DNA from 4 places in the Phyllobacterium sp. MT110 genome. Region 4 is predicted to be linked to each of the others. Evidence: riboswitches for the same ligand, from Rfam matches in the RefSeq annotation. Region 4 holds a riboswitch; each other region holds the start of a gene.
The links. A riboswitch is a leader RNA that binds a small molecule or an ion and turns the genes downstream of it on or off. The one in region 4 is predicted to bind cobalamin.

Region 1: linked by a shared signal. The riboswitch ahead of bluB (5,6-dimethylbenzimidazole synthase) and the one ahead of AC1Q5O_RS05465 (CbtB domain-containing protein) in region 4 are both predicted to bind cobalamin.
Region 2: linked by a shared signal. The riboswitch ahead of AC1Q5O_RS01545 (DUF1636 family protein) and the one ahead of AC1Q5O_RS05465 (CbtB domain-containing protein) in region 4 are both predicted to bind cobalamin.
Region 3: linked by a shared signal. The riboswitch ahead of AC1Q5O_RS16410 (ribonucleoside-diphosphate reductase subunit alpha) and the one ahead of AC1Q5O_RS05465 (CbtB domain-containing protein) in region 4 are both predicted to bind cobalamin.

Annotation. Positions count from the first base shown of each region.
Region 1 covers NZ_JBXAFE010000001.1:1,885,846-1,890,200, reverse strand. Annotated here, with positions in the region: gene ettA (energy-dependent translational throttle protein EttA) at 1-525, shown strand, start outside; gene AC1Q5O_RS09650 (MOSC domain-containing protein) at 645-1,253, shown strand; cobalamin riboswitch at 1,280-1,455, shown strand; gene bluB (5,6-dimethylbenzimidazole synthase) at 1,523-2,275, shown strand; gene AC1Q5O_RS09640 (DUF2293 domain-containing protein) at 2,208-2,525, opposite strand; gene AC1Q5O_RS09635 (ArsR/SmtB family transcription factor) at 2,668-3,675, shown strand; gene metF (methylenetetrahydrofolate reductase [NAD(P)H]) at 3,675-4,355, shown strand, end outside.
Region 2 covers NZ_JBXAFE010000001.1:315,481-319,835, forward strand. Annotated here, with positions in the region: gene AC1Q5O_RS01530 (FecCD family ABC transporter permease) at 1-211, opposite strand, end outside; gene AC1Q5O_RS01535 (ABC transporter substrate-binding protein) at 245-1,192, opposite strand; gene AC1Q5O_RS01540 (ABC transporter ATP-binding protein) at 1,192-1,998, opposite strand; gene AC1Q5O_RS01545 (DUF1636 family protein) at 2,122-2,484, opposite strand; cobalamin riboswitch at 2,591-2,803, opposite strand; gene AC1Q5O_RS01550 (transglutaminase family protein) at 2,958-4,355, shown strand, end outside.
Region 3 covers NZ_JBXAFE010000003.1:266,531-270,885, forward strand. Annotated here, with positions in the region: gene AC1Q5O_RS16410 (ribonucleoside-diphosphate reductase subunit alpha) at 1-2,374, opposite strand, end outside; cobalamin riboswitch at 2,483-2,693, opposite strand; gene AC1Q5O_RS16415 (heme ABC transporter ATP-binding protein) at 2,744-3,535, opposite strand; gene AC1Q5O_RS16420 (FecCD family ABC transporter permease) at 3,538-4,355, opposite strand, start outside.
Region 4 covers NZ_JBXAFE010000001.1:1,048,749-1,053,103, forward strand. Annotated here, with positions in the region: gene AC1Q5O_RS05455 (hypothetical protein) at 1-459, opposite strand, end outside; gene AC1Q5O_RS05460 (CbtA family protein) at 523-1,263, opposite strand; gene AC1Q5O_RS05465 (CbtB domain-containing protein) at 1,276-1,485, opposite strand; cobalamin riboswitch at 1,518-1,668, opposite strand; gene AC1Q5O_RS05470 (histidine phosphatase family protein) at 1,662-2,312, shown strand; gene copC (copper homeostasis periplasmic binding protein CopC) at 2,399-2,770, shown strand; gene copD (copper homeostasis membrane protein CopD) at 2,770-3,654, shown strand; gene AC1Q5O_RS05485 (NAD-dependent epimerase/dehydratase family protein) at 3,747-4,355, shown strand, end outside.

The DNA of each region.
Region 1 (4,355 bases), 840 kb from region 4:
GTCGGTGAAACGGTTCATCTCGGTTATGTCGACCAGAGCCGCGATCATCTCGCGGCGGAGAAGAATGTCTGGGAAGAAATCTCCGGCGGCAATGAAATCATCAAGATCGGCAAGAACGAGATGAATTCGCGCGCCTATGTCTCGGCGTTCAACTTCAAGGGCGGCGACCAGCAGCAGAAGGTCGGCAATCTCTCCGGCGGTCAGCGCAACCGCGTGCATCTTGCCAAGATGCTGCAGTCCGGCGGCAATGTCCTGCTGCTCGACGAACCGACCAACGATCTTGACACCGAAACGCTGGCGGCACTGGAAGACGCGCTGGAAAAATACGCCGGCTGCGCCGTTATCATCAGCCACGACCGCATGTTCCTTGACCGGCTGGCGACGCACATCCTGGCCTTCGAAGGCGACAGCCACGTCGAATGGTTCGAAGGCAACTTCCAGGACTATGAGAACGACAAGATCCGTCGTCTCGGACCGGACAGCGTCAATCCGAAGCGTCCGAGCTACAAGCCTCTGACACGCTGATGCGACCGGGAGGGCGGCAACGCCCTCCCATCACCAATTTTGACGTTTCCATCAGTGATATTGGCTGGTTTTAACAAGCAATTTTCCTAAGATGCGGCTGATTTCACCGGAGTGCCGTCATGACAGATCTTTTCGCAACCAGAACGGACATCCTTCCGGCCCGCAAGATTGTCGGGCGGGTGAGCGGCCTGTTCCAGGCGCCGAAAGACAGTTTTGTCACCGCTGCCACGGACACGCTCGATCTCACCTTTGAAGGCATCCGCGGCGATTATCATGCCGGCCTGACGCGCCGGTCCGGCGGGCGCGAGCCCTGGTACCCGCGCGGAACGGAGATGCGCAACGAACGGCATATTTCCGTTCTGGCGGCCGACGAGCTTGCAATGATTGCCGGCGCCATGGGCCTTGCGGAAGTCAAACCCGAATGGATCGGCGCCAACATGGTTGTCGATGGCATTCCCTCGCTTTCCATGCTGCCGCCGCGCACGCTGCTGTTCTTCGAAGGCGGCGTGACGCTGAAGGTCGACGGGCAGAACGCGCCGTGCAAGGTCGCCGGACGCTCCATCGCCGAGCGGGCGCAAACCCCCGATCACACCGCGACGGCGCTCGACTTCGTCAAAGCGTCGAAGCGGCTGCGTGGCATCGTCGTCTGGGTTGAAGTGCCGGGAATCATCCATTCCGGTGAAAAAATCGATGCGCGCCTGCCGGAGCAATGGATTTATCCGGGCTGACGCTTGCGTCCTTCGCCGATCTGTGGCGAATGGAATGCAGGTCCGGTGCCTGCATGCAGGAGAATCGGGAAGCCGGTGCAAATCCGGCACGTGCCCAACGCTGTATAGGGGATGGGCCGCGCAGATTGCCACGGGGAAACCCGGAAGGCGCGCGGTTCAGGTGAACCTCAGTCAGAAGACCGGCCGGACCGGATAGCCGAAACCGCACGGACAGCGGGGAGGTGTCTGGGGTCAGATCAATCTGACCCTCGCATTGTTGGGAGCAAACGATGCACGACTCTGCCTGTGGTCCCGTGGCCGCCGCCGATTTTTCCGCGGACGAGCGCGCCGCCGTCTACAAAGCCATCCATACCCGCCGCGATGTGCGCGACCAGTTCCTGCCAAGGCCCGTCGACGACGAAGTGCTGCTGCGGCTGCTCGATGCCGCCCATCACGCGCCGTCGGTGGGGTTCATGCAGCCGTGGAATTTCATTCTCATCCGCGACGCGGCACGCAAGGCCGAGGTGCATCAGGCCTTTACCCGCGCCAATGCAGAAGCAAAGGCCATGTTCACCGACGAGCGCCAGGCGCTCTACGCCTCGCTGAAGCTTGAGGGCATCGTGAAGGCGCCGGTCAATCTGTGCATCACCTGCGACCGGACACGCGGCGGCGATGTCGTTCTGGGGCGCACCCATAACCGGCAGATGGATGTCTACAGCACCGTCTGTGCCGTGCAGAACCTGTGGCTGGCGGCGCGGGCGGAAGGCATCGGCGTCGGCTGGGTCAGCATCTACCATGACCGGGACATGCGCCGCATTCTGGCCATCCCCGATCATGTCGAGATCATCGCCTATCTCTGCATCGGCTATGTCGACCAGCTCTACGATCAGCCGGAGCTGCAAAAGCGCGGCTGGCGCGAACGGTTGCCGCTGGACCAGCTCATCTATGAAGATCAGTGGGATACAGGCGCTGATTTCAGCTCGGATCGTCCTCGTCCGGATCCAGCAGCCGCGTCGCCCGCCATTCCGTCAATTTCCGGTTGATGGCCTCGAGCACGAAGAAACGGGCCGACTCCTTGTCATAGCCCTCGTCGCGCAGCGCATCGTAGTCCGTGTGCTGATGGCGGACATGGGCGACTGTGGCCAGCCACACCGCAATGGGTGGTGGCAGGCTTTTCATGTGCGGTGCCGTGGCGGCGGCGCGTATGGGCTCGGAATCCGAGTAGGGTACGGCCGGCAAAAGCAGTGTCAGCGCCTTGCCGATGGCCCTTTGGCGGTTGGTTCCTGAACTCATTGCACTGTCTTCCCGCCGATTCGCTGATCGATATACCAGCCTATTTCAAACGCGACAAAATTTGCCGTCAACGGAAAAACAAAACTTGCCAAATCTGTATTTCTCACATAAACATATCTTTATATCTTTTGAGGATACCTTGATGGACAAACGTGATCTCAATCTTGACCTGATGGTCGATACGCTGAAGGCAGCGGCGGAACCCAGCCGCCTGCGCATTCTGGCGCTGTTGTCCCGGGGGGATCTGACGGTTTCCGATCTGACCTCCATCCTCGGGCAGTCGCAGCCACGCGTCTCCCGCCATCTCAAGCTGCTGTTCGAAGCCAATCTGATCAACCGTTATCAGGAGGGCTCCTGGGCCTATTTCCGCCTCGCTGAATCCCTGGTGGTTGGCGATATCGCCCGGATCCTGCTCGATCGTCTTGATGTGTCCGATCCATTGCTGGAGCGCGATATCGAGCGGCTCGGCTCGGTGAAGCTGCAGCGCCGCGAGCGGGCCGCCGCCTATTTCAGTGCCAATGCCACCAGCTGGGACGCTATCCGTTCGCTGCATGTGCCGGATGGCGCGGTGGAAGCCGCGCTGACGAAGATCATCGGGCGCACGCCGTTCCAGGCGATGCTTGACGTGGGCACCGGCACCGGCCGTCTTCTCGAACTGTTTGCCCCGCTTTACGTGCGCGGTGTCGGCATCGATATCAATCGCGACATGCTGACCATTGCCCGCTCCAATCTTGACCGGTCGGGCATCACCAATGCGCAGGTCCGCCAGGGCGATGTCTATTCGCTGCCGGTTGACCGGGAGTCTTTCGATCTGGTGACCGTTCATCAGGTGCTGCACTTCCTCGACAATCCTGCCGAGGCCATCCGCGAGGCCGCACGCGCCTTGCGTGCGGGCGGGCGCATGCTGATCGTCGATTTCGCCCCGCACGATCTTGAATTCCTGCGGGACAGCCATGCGCATATACGGCTTGGCTTCAACGACAACCAGATGCGTGACTGGCTGACCGAGGCCGGGCTGGCGCTGGAAAACAGCATCGAACTCGAACCAAAAGACAAAGACAAACTGACCGTCAAACTGTGGTTGGCACGCGACCCACGCCTGCTGATCGCTGATCCCGCTTTAACCTCCCGCGTAACGGAGAGTGTCTGATGAGCTTTTTCCGCCAATCCCGCCGTGCCGACCTTGGAACCAATATCAAGGTTTCCTTTGAATTCTTCCCGCCGAAGACCGAGGTGATGGAAGAGCGCCTGTGGGAAACCGTGACGCGTCTTGCGCCGCTCAATCCCGAATTCGTGTCGGTAACCTACGGCGCCGGCGGTTCCACCCGCGAGCGCACGGCCCGCACGATCAAGCGCATCCTGACCGAAACGGACGTCAACGCCGCCGCGCACCTGACCTGCGTCGATGCGACGAAGGAAGAGGTTGATACCGTGGTGCGCGAATTTGCGGCCATGGGCGTGAAGCGCTTCGTTGCCCTGCGCGGCGATCCGGCCGGCGGCGTCGGTGCCCATTACAAGCCGACACCCGGCGGCTATGAAAACGGTGCCGATCTCGTCGCCGGGCTGAAGGCCTTTGCCGATTTCGACATTTCCGTTTCCGCCTATCCGGAAAAGCATCCGGAGAGCCCGGATTTCGCCACCGATATCGACATGCTCAAGCGCAAGGTCGACAATGGCGCGACGCGGGCGATCACGCAGTTCTTCTTCGAGAACGATCTCTACGAGCGTTATGTCGAAAAGGTCCGTCGCGCCGGTATCTATATTCCGATCCTGCCGGGCATCCTGCCGATCCATAATTTCACGCAGGTCACCAATTTCTGCTCGAAGGCC
Region 2 (4,355 bases), 730 kb from region 4:
TGATGCCGAGCCCGGCCCCAACGCAGATGGCAAGGATGACCCGCGGCAGGCGCAGGTCGACGATGATCTTGCCGACCGGACCATTGACGGCGGTATCGGAGAGGCCGGCGGCATGGGCGAGGGCGTGCAGGACATCACCGAGCGGAATGACCGTTGCCCCATAGGCAATCGACACGAGGGCGAGGGCCAGAATGGCCATCACCCCCGTCATGAGGGTCAGATGCTGACGGAAAGGCAGATGCACTCAGAATGCTTCCGGATGCATGGCCTTGGCCATCTTGGCGATGGCCTCGATATTGGCCGGTCCGGGCGTCAGTTCCGCATAGCGCAGGGCGACGAAGCGGTTGTTCTTGACGGCGTCGGTTTCCTTCATTGCCGGATGCGATTTGAGGAAGTCGAGCAGCTTCTGGTAGCCCGCATCATCCTGATAATCGAGGAGGACGAGGAATTCCGGATTGCGCGTCGCCACGGTTTCCCACGAGGTGGTGCCCCAGCTGGTGTCGAGATCGGCCATGATGTTGGTGCCGCCGGCTTCGCTGATCATTGCCGTCGGAATGGCGAATTTGCCCGCTGTAAACGGCTTGTCCTCGCCGGAATCGTAGAGGAAGACGCGGGTGCCGCTCTTGTCGCCGATCTTTGTCTTGATCGCCGCGAGTTCTGTCTTCCAGCCGCTGACCAGTGTGTTGGCTTCCTCTTCCCTATCGAAAATCTTGCCGAGCTTTTCCATGTCGCCATAAAGCAGGTCCATGGTGGCGGCGGGCCGGGACTTGTCGAGATGGATGCAGCTTTCGGTCAGTTCAAGTGTCTTGATGCCGTGCGGCGCCAACGTGTCGGGGGTGACTTCGCCACCCGGCTTCATGCCGTAATTCCAGCCGGCGAAGAAGAAATCCGGTTCCGCCGCAATGAGATTTTCAAGGGTGGGATATTTCGGCGCAAGCTCGGGAATGGTGCCCAGCTGCTTCTTGAAGGCGTTGTCCAGCTTGTACCAGCCGGTAATGCCCGAAACCCCGACCATCGAGGATTGCAGGTGCAGGGCGAAGGCCATTTCGCTCATGTTGATGTCTTGGATGACCGCACGCTTGGGTGCGGCCTCGAAGGTTACGGGCTTGCCGCAACTGTCGACCGTCACGGGAAACGCCCATGCGGGGGCGGACAGCGCCGACAAGGCGAGGGCGAGCAGCATTCTTTTCATCAAATTCTCCGTAGCTGAGCAGTTTGTTTTGTGGTTGGTCCGGGTGCTTCGAACACCATGAGGTCGCGATCCTGCGACGGATGGCGCAGGCGCAGGACATCGAGATCGAAGACATCGCTGACGATGCGCGGCGTCAGCGTTTCGTCGGGCGTGCCGGCGGCGACAAGCTGGGCGGCATGCATGACGGCGACGTGGGTTGCAAACGGCGCCACCAGCGGCAGGTCGTGCAGCACCGCTATAACAGTCACATCGAGACCGGCGACGAGCGCCAGCAGTTCGCTGCGCGCCTTCGGGTCGAGGTGATTGGTGGGTTCGTCGAGAAACAGGATGTCCGGCTGCTGGGCGATGGCGCGCGCCAGCTGCACGCGCTGCCTTTCGCCGCCGGAGAGCGAGCCGATGGGACGGCGCGAAAACGCGGCGATCCCGGCGCGGAGCAGGGCTTCCGTCACGATATCCCGGTCCTTCGCCTTGGTCAGGGTGCCGGTGTGCGGAATGCGGCCAAGGGAGACATAATCGTCCACCAGCAATTGCGGGTCCGGCATGTCGGTCTGGCCGACGAAGGCAAATCTCCTGGCCCGTTCCTTCGGCGGCAGCCGGTCTATTGCCGCGCCGTCGAGATGGATGCTGCCGGAGGAGGGGCGCTGCAGCCCGGCCAGCATGCGCAAAAGCGTGGATTTCCCGGCGCCGTTCGGCCCGATAATGGCAAGTCGCGCGCCGCGCGCGATGTCGAGCGATACCTCATCCACCAGCGTCTGGCCGGCGGTGCGGAACGTCACCTCGTCGGCACGCAGGGCGACGTGGTTCATGGGCGGATATCCGTGACTGCAGGCAAGGCACATGGTGTCAAATCCCAACCGGTAAACGTCGTGTTATCGCGGACGCTCCGTTCTCGTATAGTAACGTTATAACATTGGTCAATACCCGGTGTGTCATAGGTGCGCCGGAATGCGTGCGAGTGTCTTGTCCCAAAGGCCTTGCGGGCGCTGTGATGCTTTGGACCAGCCATCGGCGAGCGCGTGATACATCCGGGCGAAGTCCAGAAGATCGGCAAAGTCCGTGGCGGGATCGATATCGCCGAAGAGATATTGCGCCTTGCCGGGCGCCCGGAACGCCACGGTGCAGGGTCGTTCGCAGCCCGCCATGCAGCCAACACCGCGCACCTCATAGCCGAGCTGGCCATCGAGTTCCGCCCACAGCCTGTGGGCAAGGGTCTGTCCCGGTCGTGACAGTCCGTCAGCCGCCTTGCACTGGGTGCAGGCGATAATCTGGTGGTCGGGTCTTGGCGTGGTCATGCCGGTGCCTTGCCTTGTGGACAAAGGTTAGGGGAACGCGGCCAATGCACCATCGCGACAATGCGGGAGAGGACATCGCATCGCTCCCGGCACACCCCGTCCGGTTCGAATTGTAGATGAGATGGCAGGTCTCCTGGCTCGCGGGTCTCAGCTTCGCCTTGCCTTCCCGACCTTCCGGTCAGTGGCATGTCAGGCATCGCTCACCGCTTACAGTTGCGGGGGCAGCCACGGTCTCGGTCCCTTTTGGGTACGCCTCACCGTGTTCCCTTTTCATCTCCCGCGTTGTCGTGCGGAAGAAACCATCGGCGCGAATGCTATGCGGCCAGCCGCGCAGTTGCAAGCACGTTTATGCGGCAATTTTTACAGCTGCCAAAATTTTTGGCAAATGAAAGATTTCAATTGGCCGGTAACGCGCTAGAGTGCTGGGAGCATTTGTGGAACCGCAGTTTTTTGAATCAGACTTTTGAGGCGATATGGCAATTCACGCAGCAGTCTATCATCTGACACATTACCGGTATGACCGGCCCATCATGCTCGGGCCGCAGATCATCCGGCTCCAGCCGGCACCCCATTCCCGGACAAAAGTTCTCAGCCATTCCCTGAAAGTCAGTCCGGCCAATCATTTCGTCAACCTGCAGCAGGACCCCTACGGCAATTTCCTCGCCCGCTTCGTCTTTCCCGAACCGGTGACGGAGCTGAAGATCGAGGTCGATCTCGTCGCTGATATGACCGTCTATAATCCATTCGATTTCTTCGTCGAACCGGTCGCCGAGACCTGGCCGTTCAGCTATCCCGAAGAGATCAGCGACGACCTGTCGATCTATATGAAACCGCAACCGGCAGGACCGCTGGTTTCGGCTTTCCTTGCAACCATCGATCGCAGCCCGACGAACACGGTGAATTTCGTCGTTGATCTCAACGCACGTATCCAGCGCGAGATCGGCTATGTCATCCGCATGGAAACCGGGGTTCAGGAGCCGGACGCCACCTTGAACCTGCGCTCGGGATCGTGCCGGGATTCAAGCTGGCTGCTGGTGCAGGTGTTGCGCAATCTCGGTTTTGCCGCGCGGTTCGTCTCCGGCTATCTCATCCAGCTGAAGCCTGATCTTGTCGCCATCGATGGTCCCGCCGGCACCGACAAGGATTTCACCGACCTGCATGCCTGGTGCGAAGTCTATCTGCCGGGGGCGGGCTGGATCGGCCTCGACCCCACCTCCGGGCTTCTGACCGGCGAAAGCCACGTACCGCTTGCCGCTACGCCGCATTACCGCAACGCCGCACCGATTTCCGGCATGGCGGAATTCGCCAATGTGGAATTCGGTTTCGACATGCGCGTGACACGCGTATCCGAGCACCCGCGCATCACCAGGCCGTTTTCCGACGAATCCTGGAATGCGCTCGATGCGCTCGGCGAAAAGGTGGACGCGATCCTGAACGAGAGGGATGTACGCCTGACCATGGGCGGCGAGCCCACATTCGTGTCCATCGACGATTTCGAATCGGGCGAATGGAACACCGATGCGGTCGGGCCGACCAAGCGCGAAAAGGCCGACAGGCTGATCCGGCGGCTGCGCGAGCGTTTTGCGCCGGGTGGTTTTCTGCATTACGGGCAGGGCAAGTGGTATCCGGGCGAGAGCCTGCCGCGCTGGACGTTCTCGCTTTACTGGCGCAAGGACGGCAAGCCGATCTGGGTCAATCCCGACCTGATCGCGCCGGAGAACGGCAAGGCTGACGTCAAGCCGGAAGATGCCGGAAAACTCCTCGTCGCGTTGGCGCAGGAGCTTGGCGTTGAAGAAGAGATGGTGGCGCCCGCCTATGAAGATCCGGCGGAATGGATCATCAAGGAGGGCAACCTTCCCGACAATGTCGAT
Region 3 (4,355 bases), on a different contig from region 4:
GGTTCTGGTAGGCGGGCTCGATAGACTGGGCGACGCCGCAAATGTTAGAAATCGTTGCGGTGGGTGCAATCGCCATGGTGTTGGAATTGCGCATTCCGGTTGTCGTCACCCGCTTGCGCAGGGCTTCCCAGTCAAGGGTGGTGCTGCGATCCATCGAAAGCCTGGCACCCGCCGCCATGCGGGCCTGATCGAGCAGTTCAATGGAATCGATCGGGAGAATGCCTTTTGACCAGAGCGAACCGCTGAAGCTCGGATAGCTGCCACGTTCGCTGGCGAGGTCAACCGATGCCGAAATGGCGTGATAGGAAATGGCTTCCATGCTGAGATCGGCGAAAGCCACGGCCTCGTTGGAGGCATAGGGAATACGCAGAGCCTGCAATGCATCCTGGAAGCCCATCAGCCCGAGGCCGACCGGACGGTGACGCAGGTTGGAATGGCGCGCTTCCGGGATCGTGTAGAAGTTGATGTCGATGACATTGTCGAGCATGCGCATGGCCGTTGCCACAGTGCGCGCCAGACGCTTGAGGTCGAGACCTTCGGCTGCAATGTGATTGGCAAGATTGATCGAGCCGAGGTTGCACACCGCAACCTCATCCTTCGATGTGTTGAGGGTAATTTCCGTGCACAGGTTCGAGGAATGCACCACGCCGACATGACCCTGCGGCGAGCGAATATTGCAGGGGTCCTTGAACGTGACCCATGGGTGGCCGGTCTCGAACAGCATCGTCAAAATCCGGCGCCAGAGATCCAGTGCCCGCACGGTGCGGAAGACACGGATTTCCCCGCGTGCGGCCTTGGCTTCACAGGCCTCGTAGGCGGATTTGAATGCCGCGCCATAGAGGTCGTGCAAATCCGGCATCTCGTCGGGTGAGAACAGGGTCCATGACTCGTCCGCCTCGACGCGGCTCATGAACAGGTCAGGCACCCAGTTGGCGGTGTTCATGTCGTGGGTGCGGCGGCGGTCGTCACCGGTATTCTTGCGCAGATCGAGGAACTCCTCGATGTCGACATGCCAGGTTTCGAGATAGGCGCAGACCGCGCCCTTGCGCTTGCCGCCCTGATTGACCGCGATGGCCGTATCGTTGGCCACTTTCAGGAACGGTACAACGCCTTGGCTTTCGCCGTTGGTTCCCTTGATATGGGCTCCAAGGCCACGCACTGGCGTCCAGTCATTGCCGAGGCCACCGGAATATTTTGCCAGGAGCGCATTGTCCTTCACCGCCTTGAAGATGCCATCGAGATCGTCGGCGACGGTGGTCAGGAAGCAGGAGGAAAGCTGCGGGCGCAGCGTGCCCGAATTGAACAAGGTCGGGGTGGAAGCCATGAAGTCGAACGACGACAGCAGGTCGTAGAATTCGATGGCGCGCGCTTCCCGGTCGATCTCACGGGTGGCGAGGCCCATGGCAACGCGCATCAGGAAGGCCTGTGGCAGTTCGAACCGGATACCACGTGTCTGCTGGAGATAACGATCATACAATGTCTGCAGGCCAAGATACTGGAACTGCAGGTCGCGTTCCGGCTTCAGGGCTGCTGATATTTTCCGCAGGTCGAAGCGGGCGAGTTCCGGATCGAGCAGTTCGGCTTCAATGCCGGCCTTCACATAGGCGGGGAAATAATCGGCATAGCGTTCTGCCATTTCATGCTGGGTCGCCTGTTCGGGCCTGCCGAAGACAAAGCTCAAGGCTTCGCGGCGCAGCTTGTCGAGAAGCAGCCGGGCAGTGACAAATGAGTAGTTCGGTTCGGTTTCAACGAGTGTGCGTGCCGCCAGAATGGGTGCAAGCGATAGTTCGTCGAGGGTGATACCGTCATAGAGATTGCGCTGGGTTTCGCTCAGGATCGGCGCGGCGCTGACCCCCTCAAGTCCTTCGCAGGCTTCATCGATGATGCGGGCGAGGCGCGCCGCATCGAGCGGTGCCCTGGTCCCATCAGGCAGGGTGACGTTGAGGGACGGGCCGGTTGCGGCCACGGGTTCCACCAGTTTTGCGCGTTCTCTCGCGCGTTCTTCCCGGTAGAGCACGTAAGCACGCGCAACCTTGTGGTTTTCGCTGCGCATGAGGGCAAGTTCGACCTGATCCTGCACATCCTCGATGTGGAACAGACGTCCTTCGCTGCTGCGGCGCTTCAATGTTGTCACGATGTCGGCGGTCAAGCCTTCGACGACATCGTGCACACGGCGCGAACCGGCAGCGACGTTGCCTTCGACGGCGAGGAAGGCTTTGGTGAGAGCAACGGTGATTTTCAGCGGGTCGAAGGGTGTGACCGAGCCATTGCGGCGAATGACGCGATAGCCGGGCTCGCTGGATAATGGCAGCAATTCGGCGGGACGAACCGGCGACTGACCGTCGACGCGGGTGGTTTGAAGAGAAAGAGACATGTGCTTATACCCCAAATGTTGGGGGCAAAGGTCGAGCGCACGCGTGCAAGAATCCGATCAGCTTGCGGCCGACCATTGCAAGCGACACACCGGGACACCCCGCCCGTGGACGTTCATCATGTCATGGCAGGTCTCCTGGCTCACAGGTCGGCGCTGGTGTCGGCCTTCCCGAAGCGCGGCTCCAGTGGCATTGTCGACAACAACTCGCTGTTTACAGTTGCGGGGGCAGCGCCGGCCTCAATGTCCAGGACATTTCACCGGCTTCCCTCTTAGCTCCCGGTCTTGCGACTCGGGGAGAACCATAACATCTATATTTAGTATCAAATCGCCATTTTTAGTCAATAGGTGGATGGTGGCATCTTCGCGTGCTCAGAGCACTGCGGATTGCGGCAAGACGAACGGCACGGATTTTCCGGGCAGACCGCCTACCTTGAGCGCACATTCATAGACGCGCAGGATGCGGTCATCCGTCAAGACCTCCGTGGGGGTGCCCACAGAATCGGCCCTCCCCCTGTGCATGACCACGACCCTGTCGGCAAACATGGAGGTGAGGTTGAGGTCATGCAGGATAGCGATGACCCCGCCACCGCGATCGGCAAAGTCGCGGGCAATCTGCATGATGATCAGCTGATGTTTGATATCGAGGCTCGACACCGGCTCATCGAGAAACAGAAAGCGCGGCTGGCCGTCGAGCACCGGCTGCCAGACCTGGCAGAGGACGCGCGCCAGTTGCACCCGCTGCTGCTCGCCGCCGGAGAGTTCCTGATAGAACCGCCCGCCGAAACCCGCGAGGTCAACGCGCTCAAGCGCTTCATCGGGCAGTGTGTCGACGTTGTGGCGCGAAGCACCGGAGCGGCCGCTGGTCATGCCCAGCTTGACGATCTCACGCACGGTAAACGGAAAGGACAGCGAGGTGGATTGCGGCAGGATCGCCCGCATGGTTGCCATCTGCCAGAGCTTCAGCCGGTCGATCGGCGTGCCGTTGATGCTGATGACGCCCTCATGTGGCAGATCACCGGAGAGTGCGCGCATCAGGGTCGTTTTACCTGACCCGTTGGGTCCGACGATAACTGTGAATGCGCCGGCCTGCGCATCAAAGGATACGTCCTCGACAATTCTGTTTCGGCCGAGGGATACGGAGACATTGGAAACACGGATCATGGTCAGAGGTCCAGAATGCCGCGGCGGCGCAGCAATATCCACAGGAAGAACGGTGCGCCGACGGCCGCCGTGACGATGCCGATCGGCAGTTCGGACGGTGCAACGATGGTGCGGCTGACCGCATCGGCAATCAGCAGCAGGCTGGCGCCAAGGAGGGCGGCGGCAGGCAGGAGATAGCGATGATCGGGGCCGATCACGAGGCGCAGCAGATGCGGAACGACGACGCCGACAAAACCGATGCCGCCGCTGACCGCAACCGATGCGCCGGTGGCGGCAGCGACGGTGACAATGGCGATGCGTTTGAACCGCTGTACCGGGATGCCGAGATGGCTGGCCGATGCTTCCCCGAGGGCGAGCCCGTTGAGGCCGCGGGCGAGGAACGGTGAAATGACGAGGGCGAGCGCAATGAGCGGGCCTGATGCGGCGATCTTGACCCAATTGGCTCCCGCCAGCGATCCCAGCCCCCAGAATGTCAGATCGCGCAACTGTTTGTCGTCGGTGACATAGACCAGGACACCGATATAGGCGGCGGCCATGGCGCCGAGCGCAATACCGGCGAGCAGCATGGTGGCGATGGATGTCTGCCCGCGCCGTGTCGCGACGTGGTAGAGGACGAGCGTGAAGATGAGGGCGCCGAAGAAAGCGGCGAGCGGCAAGGCATAGAGACTGAACAGGGCGATCACCGGGGCGAGGAAGGTTCCGCCGAGAACGATGATGCTGACCGCGCCAAGCCCGGCGCCCGCCGAGACGCCGACGATGCCGGGGTCGGCCAGCGGATTGCGGAACAATCCCTGCATGACTGCACCCGATACGGCAAGGG
Region 4 (4,355 bases):
GCCATTGTGCACAAGTGTGGCATCGAGATCGGAGACCAGGGTACTGACGGCGTCCCGGTGTTCAGGCATGTCACGCATATACACAAGCACAGCCTTCGTCGCAGCAAGATAGGCGTGCGAACAGGCATTGAACGGGCTTTGCTCATCCGCAATGCTGCCGGGGACAATGCCCCAGAGACAATAGCTGTATTGGATATTGGTGTAGTTCAGCAGCCGCCGGAATTTCTCATCGGTGCGGGTCATGCGGGCCGCCAGATCGAGGATCGGCTTGCGGTAGTCGGCGATAACCGCCATTTCACCATGGGACAGGCTTGGAATGGAAATGCCCGACGTATCGGTACCGGCGCTGCTGCGGTGCGCCCATCCGCTTGCGGTTTGCAGCATGAACAGGCATGCGACCAGAGCCAGAAGCCAGCCTGCCGGGCATCCCATGGGGATATCGAAGCGTTGCGGTCTCATGACAGTCCCATCGGCAGCGGAAGCCTGAACGCCCGCGGGCGTTCAGAAATGGCGCGACTGCGCTCAGCGTGCCGCATGCAGGCGATAGCGCGGACGCTGTCCGGCCAGAACCCGTTCAGCCAAAGCGCCGAAGAGCAGACCAAGCGTTGTCCAGACGATCACATGGATGCCCAGCGATGCGACGCGGAAATTCCAGAGAACGGTCGGTGAGAACTGTTCGGGAACTTCATTGATGGCGGGAAGCGCGTATTGCACCAGCGCAATGAACACGACATAGGCTGCACCGGCCATCAATGTCGCGTTCCATGCGCCGTGCTGGGCATAAAGGCGCTTTGCCAGACCCACAGCCGCCGCAAGGGCACCGAGCGAAACCACCAGCATGACGAAGAACAGTTCCGTTCTGGCCCCGATGGTATCCGGGCTGCCAACCGCAGGCGGATTCATCGGGTACTTGATGCAGGGAACGAGAACAATTGCCACAAAACCTGCGAGCGCCAGCAGGGCCGCCGTACTACGCGGGCTGAGGGAACTGACCCGGCCATGCACGAAGGCAAAGACCAGGGAGAACAATCCGCCAAGTGCGGCACTGTAGACGACAATGCCGGTAAACAGGCCGATGCCGGCCTGTGTCGCCCGTGTGACAAGCTCCGGTTCAGCCGCTGCGCCGGCCGCCTGGCTCATCTTTTCCTCGAAGGCAATGGCATGATCAACCTGCGGTTCGCCGAATACCCGGGCAAACCCGAACGCCAACAACCCGGCGATGACCCCTGCGATCATGCCGCGGATCAAAAGATCTCTTGTCATTGTTTCGTTTCCTCAGTGGCAGGGAAAACCGAGGAGATGGCGGCCGTCATGAACGAATTCGTGCACATACATGCCCGAGAAGAGCGACATCGCACCTTCTTCCGCACCAATGAAATAGATTGCGAGCAGCATGATCAGCCCGCCGAAAATGGCCCAGGGCAAGACTTCGCCAAGAGGAATGGGCGTGACGCCTGCTGACGGCGTAAGAGCGATATCGGACATGAATTTTCTCCCAGAATGACGCGTTCACTAACGGAATAAATGATGTTGCGGCCAGGGTCTGGCTTTCAATCAGTGAAAAAGGACTGATTAATTACAGTGGCGCGACCGCTCCGGAATTTCACCGGCTTCCAAACTCGCAACAGCACGGTTATATCTGTGCGCGCCGCAGACTGTCAATGAACGGTCTGCAGGCTGTTTACGGTTTTCTCCTGAGGGTTTTGAGGGATATTTTGGCCAGAGCCACGCGGTTGACCCTTGTTTGCCATGGCGCCACACCGGCGGTCCGCACAGGTGCTTTCCCCGCCGACGAAGCGCTTGAACCCGGGGAAGCCCAAAACCTGCAGGCCATTGCCGGGCATTTGCGCCGCGCGCACCATGTTTTGACCAGTCCGGCGCTGCGCGCCCGGCAAACCGCCGATGCCCTGGGTCTGGAATCCGTTGTCGATGCGGCGTTGGCGGATATCGATTACGGGAAATGGGCGGGGAGGACACTCGCCGCTGTCCACGAAGCTCACCCGGACGATGTGACGGACTGGATGAACAATCCCGCCTCGGCCCCGCATGGCGGCGAATCCATCCATGATTTTCTCGTCAGGATTGCAGATTGGATGAGCGCGCATATGCATGATGGCGGTCACACAGTCGTGGTAACACACGCTTCCGTCATTCGCGCCGCTGTTCTGAGCGTGTTGCAGGCACCGGATTCCGCATTCTGGCGCATCGATGTCGAGCCGCGCAGCTGTACGGAAATGAGCAGCGACGGCCGCCGGTGGATGCTACGCGCTGCCGCCTGCGTGCCGTCGCGCCCCACAGGGATTCTGCCATGATCCCGGCAAAAATCAGGCTTAGCTTTCGCCGCGCGGTCGCACCCTTTCTCCGGATCCGTCAAATCCGCCCGCTCACAGGAGTTCTCATGTCACGGCTCATTCGTATTTTTGCTGTCGCAACGGTCCTTAATGCCGGCCTGTTGGGGCAGGTATTGGCGCACGCCCATCTTGAATCGGCAGTTCCGGCCGAAAACGCCATCATGAAGGTCTCGCCCGTCGAGATCGATCTGACGTTTTCCGAGGGTTTGAACCTGAAATTCTCAGGTGCAACGATCACCGGCCCGGGCAAGGCGACCATATCGACGGGGCAGGCCAAACTGTCGATCAACAACCACAAGACACTGGTCATTCCGCTGTCGGCACCCCTCGCGTCGGGGGAATATACCGTGAACTGGACCGCACTTTCCACCGACGGTCACAAGACCAAGGGCAGCTATACATTCACCGTCAAACCCTGATGGGGTTGGAGACCACGCTTGTTCTGTGCAGGTTCGTGCACAATACGTCCACGATGTTCCTGTGGGGCGCGTTTGCCTACCTCGCACTGCTTGTGCCCAAACCCCTGGCGCTGGAGATCGGGGAGCGCCTGCGTCCTGCGAGCGGGATCGCGGTCTTTCTGGCTATCGGAACGATCTTTGCCGCGCTGCCGCTGCAGGCTGGAATGATCGGGCAGGGCTGGAGCGATGCCGTCGATCTCGGAACCATCCGGGACGTGCTGCTTGAGACAAGTGTCGGCCGCGGCTGGGCGATACAGGTCGCGGCGGCGCTGCTTTTGTTGCCCGCATTGGCTCTGTCGCCACCCCGCGCGCGCATCGCTCTTGCCATGGCTTCGGGGCTGCTCCTGGCAAGCCTGGCATTTTCCGGCCATGCCACAATGCGGGAGGGTTGGATCGGCGCGGCCCACCGTTTCAACGATATGGTGCATGTGCTCTCGGGCGGCGCGTGGATCGGAGCGCTGATACCGGTCGTGCTGATCCTTGGCCGGTTGCGCCAGGTGGAATGGCGTGGGGCCGCGCGAACGGCGCTCATGCGGTTTTCGTCGGCCGGTCATGCGGCCGTCGCATTGGTGATCGCATCCGGCGTGGTCAATACCACGCTTGTCCTTCGACGTCTGCCGGCTGATTGGACATCCCCCTATCAGGCCTTGCTGGTGCTGAAGATCATTCTGGTTGTGGTGCTGACCGGACTGGCCCTGATCAACCGGTATGTTTTCGTGCCGCGCATGCGCACCAGCGAGGCAGGTTCCATACGCGCCATACGGCTCGGAACCCTGACGGAGATCGCACTGGGCATTGTCGTGCTCGGGCTGGTTGCCTGGTTTGGCATGCTCGAACCCGTCTAGGTCGAAAAGTGTGAGGGGCATGTCACGTTCGATTGGGCTGTCTCGTCTTGGTGGCGCAAGACGAATTGCAGGCAATGACAGGAGACAGACACATGATCAGGAAAATCTTTCTCGCAGGCGCCAGCGGCGCGGTTGGCAGGCGGCTTGCACCGCTGTTGGTGGAGGCCGGATATGTGGTGACCGGCACCACGCGAAGCGCCGAGAAGGCCGCTTCCTTGCGCCAGATCGGGGTTGAGCCGGCCATTGTCGATGTTTTTGACGCCGAAAAACTCAAATCCGTTGTTGCTGAGGCCGAGCCCGATGTGATCATACATCAGCTCACGGATTTGCCGCATGGTGTCAGTCCAGCGGCGATGAAGGATTTCATCAGCCGCAATGCCCGCATCCGCAGCGAGGGAACCGCCAATCTCGTACAGGCGGCAAAAGCCGCGGGTGTCGGGCGTATCATCGCGCAGAGTATCGCCTGGGCCTACGCGCCGAAACCCGGTGTGTTCATCGAGACGGATCCGCTTGATCTGCACGCGGAAGAACCCCGTGCAACGACTGTCGCCGGTGTCGCGGCCATGGAACAGGCTGTGTTGAACGAGCCCGGCATGGAGGGCATTGTCCTGCGCTACGGCTTTTTCTACGGGCCGGGGACCGGCGTCGACATGCCGGCCAATCCGGATTTGCGCGTCCATGTCGATGCGGCCGCCAGCGCA